DNA from 3 places in the Paraburkholderia sp. IMGN_8 genome. Region 3 is predicted to be linked to each of the others. Evidence: predicted binding sites of a transcription regulator. Region 3 holds the regulator's gene; each other region holds the start of a gene.

Region 1 (2,270 bases), 2.1 Mb from region 3:
GTCGTATAGGCGACGCGGATATCGTTGCCGCGCAGCACGTCGTCGCGAAATTCGACGAGGCCGGGCTGCGGCCGGTCTTCCTCATGCGGCAGCGGCATGTCGCGCTCGCCGCCCACTAGCTCGCCGCGCGTGCCGAGCACCTGATAGAACACGCTATCGACATTGTCGGTGCGCAGGAAATCGCGGGTGGAGTCGGGCAGCGCCAGCTCCGCCACGCCGTTGACCGGATGAATCTGGCGGGCGAGCACGTAAGCGTCGGTTTCGAGCGCGCGGTCGAACGGCCCATTGGCGATCGACTTGGCGACCAGATAGGTGACTGCGAGGCTCATAGGCCATAGCAACAGCAGCGGCGCCAGCATCCAGTCGAGAATCTCGCCGAACAGCGAGCGCGGGCGTGCCTGGGCGGCGGCTTCGGTCTCGTCGGGCGGGGCGAACGGGTTGGCGTAGCGCTCGTCGCGTGCCTCGTCGAGGTCCGCCGCGTGCGCCGTGGCGCGATCTGCGCGTGCGGACATGGGCGCCCTCTATTTGTAGTGGTGGCTCGCCGGCATCGCGCCGGACGGGGGCGAGGCGGGCGGCTCGGGGTCGGCCGCAGGCGTTGCAATCGTGTTCGCATTGGCCGGCAGCGTGGCTTTCTCAAGACAATATCCCAGCCCGCGCACGGTGATGATGCGTACGCCGCTCGGCTCGATTTTCTTACGCAGCCTGTGTACGTAGACCTCGATCGCGTTATTGCTGACTTCTTCGCCCCATTCGCACAGATGGTCGACGAGCTGTTCCTTCGACACCAGCCTGCCGATCCGTTGCAGCAGCACTTCGAGCAAACCCAGTTCGCGCGCCGACAGGTCGATCACCTGCTCATTGACATACGCAATCCGGCCGACCTGATCGAACGACAGCGAGCCATGCCGCACCACCGTCGGACCGCCGCCCGCGCCGCGCCGCGTCAACGCTCGCACGCGCGCTTCGAGTTCGTTCAGCGCGAAGGGTTTGGCCATGTAATCGTCGGCGCCGAGGTCGAGCCCTTTGACGCGTTCGTCGACGCTGTCCGCGGCCGTGAGGATCAGCACCGGCACGGTCGAATTGCGCGCGCGCAGGCGGCGCAGCACCTCGAGCCCGGACATGCGCGGCAGGCCGAGATCGAGAATCAGCAGGTCGAACGTTTGCATCGACAGGGCGGTGTCCGCCTCGACGCCGGTCTTGACGTGATCGACGGCATAGGCCGATTGGCGGAGTGATCGAACCAGACCGTCCGCGAGTATGCTGTCGTCTTCGGCAATCAGAATTCGCATGGTGCGCCAGCTTGGGCTCTGCCGGCACCGTGGGGTGTCCCTGGGTGCACAGCGGTCTCCGAAAATTATTGTGGGTAGTTTGGGCGGCGCGACGGTAAAAATGCGCGTTCGCATGAGAATCGCGCTTGCCAAAACTACTGTTTTTTTATACAGTGTCTGAGTTTAGTGTGCTGCCCGTGATAAATGGGCTGCACATCTGCCTCAGACGCCGTTCATCATAGCAAAGGACGATTCATGGAAGAAAGCAAGAAAGGCTCGGCTGGACTGACTGCTGAAAAGAGCAAGGCACTCGCTGCCGCGCTTGCGCAGATCGAAAAGCAGTTCGGCAAAGGGTCGGTCATGCGGCTCGGCGCAGGTGAGGTAATCGAAGACATCCAGGTGGTCTCAACCGGATCGCTCGGCCTCGACATCGCGCTGGGCGTCGGCGGTTTGCCGCGTGGCCGTGTGGTCGAAATTTATGGCCCGGAATCGTCCGGTAAAACCACGCTGACGCTGCAAGTCATCGCCGAGATGCAGAAGCTCGGCGGCACGGCAGCGTTTATCGACGCGGAACACGCGCTGGACATCCAGTACGCGAGCAAGCTCGGCGTGAACGTGAACGACCTGCTGGTTTCGCAGCCGGATACCGGCGAACAGGCGCTCGAAATCGCCGACGCACTGGTGCGCTCGGGCTCGATCGACATGATCGTGATCGACTCGGTCGCGGCACTCGTGCCGAAGGCTGAAATCGAAGGCGAAATGGGCGACTCGCTGCCGGGTCTGCAAGCGCGTCTGATGTCGCAAGCGCTGCGCAAGCTCACCGGCACGATCAAGCGCACGAACTGCCTCGTGATCTTCATCAACCAGATCCGTATGAAGATCGGCGTGATGTTCGGCAACCCGGAAACCACTACGGGCGGTAACGCGCTGAAGTTCTACGCGTCGGTGCGTCTGGACATTCGCCGGATCGGTTCGATCAAGAAGAACGACGAAGTGATCGGC
Region 2 (2,270 bases), on a different replicon from region 3:
CTGCGCTCGACCGGCCGCGCGGCCGGCGTGCGCGCCACGGGCTCACCGCGCCGACGTTGCAAGCGTGGCAGCATGCGCGCGATGCGCTGCGCTTCCTCTTCGCTTTCGGGCGCCGCGGCGGCTTGCGAGGCGAGCGCGAAGGCGTCGTCGAAACGTTCGCAGCGCTCGAGCACGCGTATGCGCCGATGCCGCGCACCGGGCCACGCGCATTCCGCATAGACGGCGAGCGCACCTTGCCAATTGTGTTGACGCTCACAATGCTGGCCGATACGGAACAACAGTTTCGCGCGGCGCGTTTCGAGCCATGGGTTCGACGTCTCGATCGCGGCGACGGCGGCGACCAGTTCGCCGATGGATTCGCCATCAGACAGCCATTCGAGTGCTTCGCGGCAGGCATGCAAAGCGAGGTAGACATCGACATCGGCACGTTGCTGGAAGGCACGCGACGAAGGTCCGAACGCAACCGTCTCGTATTGAAACACGCCGAGATCGGCGAGCACGAACTCCGACCAGTCCTGGTGCAAATTGCCGAAGAACATCAGACGCAGCCGCTCGCAGAGCGGCGCGATCACGACGTGCAACACGGAGTCGGTACTTGCCGCGTGCCACGCGGCGAGTGGACGCGCAGCGTCGCCCTCCGCCTCATAAAAGGGGCGCAGCGTTTCGAGCAAGTCCGGTTTGCGCAAGCCCCGGGCACCCGGGATCAACGCGATGGCATCGGCAAAGATGACCAGCAACTCGGGGCGGGTGGTGAGCGCGAACAGATCGTCGAGCGTTAATGGCGGCTCGGCGTCCACCCAACCGAGATCGACGAGTGGAGCGGACGCTTGAACTGGGCAACCGATCTCGTCGTACGCCAGACGGCTCGCGCGGAACAGTGTGCCTTTGCGCATCAGCATACGAACCAGCAGCGCCCGCGACGCCTGCGGCAGAGCCGCGAAGGCAAGCAGGAAGCCGTGCTCGCGCACGTTCAGCAGATCGTCGTAACGTTCCGCGACCCACGCCAGCGCCCGCTCGAAGTTCAGCAGATAGTAAGGAGCATTTGAAGGGGCTTCTGTTGCCACGGCACTTCCACGGAACCTGTATGTATATACAGTGATGATATCAAACTCCGTGAAGGGTTCCGCTGGCAAGCAACTGGCGCAGCGCAGCCTAAGGCACCTAAAGCAAGTGAGTTGTCAGAGCGCTGCCAGGAGCGTCAAACATCGTTGTCACGAGCGCGAGATGCGCACGAGCGAGGATGCTCGTCGACCCACGAGACGCACCGCGCAGCGCGCGGAGAAGTACCCTTCGGCGCGCGCAGCGCCGCCGGAAAAATGACTGCCTTGTCACTAACGCGGATTGCGCGAGAACACAGATTCCAGATGCACCACTACCGCAACTGCGCGAGGGACCCGCTTAGCATTAGCGGTTTAAAGCCGCTTTCTTTTGCCTACTTGTATATTCCCTCCTGTGGCGCCGATCCGATCAGTTGTCGCCACATGGACAGTCAGCTCGTCTGCCTAAAGTGCTTCGAGCCCGCAGAAAAGCCTGAGCGACTGTCCTTTTCATCCTCTTAACCCGAACAGTTGACTGAGCCCCGAGCTCGTATTTTCCTGCAAGTATGGGTACCGTGATGAACCAGCCTTCTTCTTCCGTTTATATCGGCATCGACGTCAGCGGCAGCACCCTCGATGTCGCCATCCACGACACCACCGAACATTTCAGTGTCGACAATGAAACCGTCGCCATCGACCAGCTGGTCCAGCGCCTTGGCGCGCTCAATCCCACACTGATCGTCATGGAGGCCACCGGCAAGCTCGAGCTCGCCGTACTCAGGGCGCTCTGTCAGGCCGGACTGCCCGCTGTCGCGGTCAATCCCCGACAGGTGCGCGACTTCGCCAGGGCCACCGGCACGCGCGCCAAGACCGATCGCATCGACGCGTTTGTCATTGCTCAATTCGCCGCTGCCATCAAGCCCGTCGTGCGCCCCCTGAACGATGTACAGACCGAGCAGTTGCAGGCCCTGCTGCTGCGCCGGGCCCAGCTCATGGACATGCTGGTCGCCGAGAAAGCACGCCTGGAGCGCGCCCATGCCGCAGCCCGCGGGAGCCTGAACGATCACATCAAGTGGCTCAAACAGCAGCTCAGGCTCGCGGATCATGACATCGATTCGTTCCTGCGTTCTTCACCTGCCTGGCGCCAGAAGGAAGACCTGCTGCGCTCCGTGCCCGGCATCGGCCCCGGCGCTGCCGCGACGCTGATCGCCTTCATGCCCCAGCTCGGCTCGC
Region 3 (2,270 bases):
CGCAGCGCCGGAAAGTCGACATACTGATTGACGGTTTCCGCATCGCGCGCGTCCGCCGCGCGTTTTAGATTGTTCAGCGCGATATACGGCGACGCATAGCCGTATCCCAGCACGGCCACCGCCGCAATCACAATCAGAACAACGATCAGCGGCCGTGCGGCGCTGCGTTTGGTGCGTGTCGAAACTGCCATCGAGTGGGGCTCTCTTTCAAGGGTGGTCTAACGTGGACCGCGGCCACACGAAAACGATCCCGCGCGATGCAATATCTGAAGAGGAGCGAGCGGGGCAACTGACGAGCAACCGCGGGCCAACCGCAGGGCAACAACGCTCGTGCCCCACACTGCATTACTCGAACACCGCGCCGTGCATATTGGCTTCTTCAGCGATGCAGCGATCGATCATTCGGCACACGGCGTCTACCGTGCCGACCATGATCAGCCGCGATGGCCCGTGATAGACCCGCACCGGCGCGCGTCGCGCCGGCTCGGCCGCATTCAGCCCCGAATTCAACGACACGCGAGCGAAAGCCGGCAACGACGACGGCAAGCTCGACTCATGCGATGCGGGTTCGTCGAATAGCGATGGAGAACTGGCCGTGGACGCCTCGATCAGCGAACAGGGCACCAGCTTGCGCAGATGGCGCAAACGACCGAACTGGCGAAAAGGCAGCAGGTGGGCAAGGCGTTCCATGAGTCTCTCCAGGCGATTCAACGTAGAGGCAGCGACGCGTCGGCGTCGGGCAAGCGTTGGTAGAAGCAGGCGCTCAGAATTCGCCGGGGCGGATCAGCCCAACAGCGATGCCTTCCAGCGCGAAATCCGCACTGCCGGTCTGAACGAAGATGTTTTCGTAGTCGGGGTTCTCGGCGATCAGCTCGATGCCGTTCGGCCGGCGCTTCAAGCGCTTGACCGTCACGTCGTCGCCCAGGCGCGCGATGATGATCTGGCCGTCTTTCGCTTCGCTTTTCTTTTGCACCGCCAGCAGGTCGCCGTCGAAGATGCCGGCGTCGCGCATCGACAGGCCGCGAACTTTCAGCAGGTAGTCCGGCTTGCTCGAGAACAGCGCCGGGTCGCACGCATAGTGCTGCGAGATATGTTCCTGCGCGAGGATCGGGCTGCCGGCCGCGACCCGGCCGATCAGCGGCAGCGACAGTTGCATGATGCTGGCGTGCGGCAGCGTGAACTGATGCGGTGAATCTTCGGGGCCCGCCAGCAGACGAATGCCGCGCGACGCACCCGCCGCGAGTTCGATCACACCCTTGCGGGCGAGAGCCCGCAGGTGTTCTTCGGCCGAGTTGGCCGAACTGAAGCCCAGCTCGGCGGCGATTTCCGCGCGGGTGGGAGGGAAGCCGGTGCGTTCGATGGCCCGGCGAATCAGATCGAAAACCTGCTGCTGTCGTGCGGTGAGTTTGGTCATGGCGCCACTGTATGTATGAACAGGTGACTGTATTTTTATACAGTATTCGGCGCAATTCAAGCTTTACTTTAAGTTCGTCTGCTGGGGTGGCGTTCCAGCGTCGCAAAAGGACGTTGCGACACCCGTTTTCGTGCCTCAACGCCTTATCCAGCCGTCATTACCACTTTTGCGTATTAAAAAATGAAGAAACATTATTTTTAATGATGAAAGCCCTTCGATAGACTGGCCTCCGAGTTGGCGCTCATGTGCACGTGACCGCGACGCAAAACAACACCACACGCTGTTTCAGCGGACTACAACGCGGAGAAAGTTGGCATGAACCATCGGGGCACGGGGCTGGCAGGCAAGACCAGAAAACTCATCGCGGTGCTCGCGTTCGGCGCGGCAACCGCTGTCGGCGCGATGGCGCAGGCGCACGCCGCCGACACGACGCTGCTGAACGTGTCGTACGACCCGACGCGCGAACTGTACCAGGACGTCAACCAGGCATTCGGCAAGGAGTGGAAGGCGAAGACGGGCGAGTCGGTCACCTTCAAGCAGTCGCACGGCGGCTCGGGCGCTCAGGCGCGTTCGGTGCTCGACGGTCTGCAAGCGGACGTCGTGACGCTGGCGCTGGCCTACGACATCGACGCGCTGGCCAATAAGGGTTTGCTGGACAAGGGTTGGCAAAAGCGTTTGCCGGATAACGCGTCGCCGTACACGTCGACGATCGTGTTCCTCGTGCGCAAGGGCAACCCGAAGCACATCAAGGACTGGGACGATCTGACCAGGCCGGGCGTGTCGATCGTTACGCCGAATCCGAAGACTTCAGGCGGCGCGCGCTGGAACTATCTGGCTGCATGGGCATACGCCGAAC

What was found. Region 3 encodes LexA, which represses DNA repair genes until DNA is damaged. Its sites were predicted from a motif close to ACTGTATNNNNATACAGT; they were not measured.
Region 1: a site for LexA is predicted at 1,426-1,443, ahead of recA (recombinase RecA). Genes of this name have one in related genera too.
Region 2: a site for LexA is predicted at 1,080-1,097, ahead of WN982_RS29150 (VRR-NUC domain-containing protein). Genes of this name have one in related genera too.

Annotation. Positions count from the first base shown of each region.
Region 1 is NZ_CP150900.1:673,005-675,274, forward strand. It holds gene WN982_RS03310 (sensor histidine kinase N-terminal domain-containing protein) at 1-512, opposite strand, end outside; gene WN982_RS03315 (response regulator transcription factor) at 522-1,289, opposite strand; gene recA (recombinase RecA) at 1,524-2,270, shown strand, end outside.
Region 2 is NZ_CP150901.1:1,757,381-1,759,650, reverse strand. It holds gene WN982_RS29150 (VRR-NUC domain-containing protein) at 1-1,064, opposite strand, end outside; gene WN982_RS29145 (IS110 family transposase) at 1,616-2,270, shown strand, end outside.
Region 3 is NZ_CP150900.1:2,726,476-2,728,745, reverse strand. It holds gene WN982_RS12575 (DUF2939 domain-containing protein) at 1-191, opposite strand, end outside; gene WN982_RS12570 (hypothetical protein) at 346-690, opposite strand; gene lexA (transcriptional repressor LexA) at 764-1,414, opposite strand; gene WN982_RS12560 (sulfate ABC transporter substrate-binding protein) at 1,730-2,270, shown strand, end outside.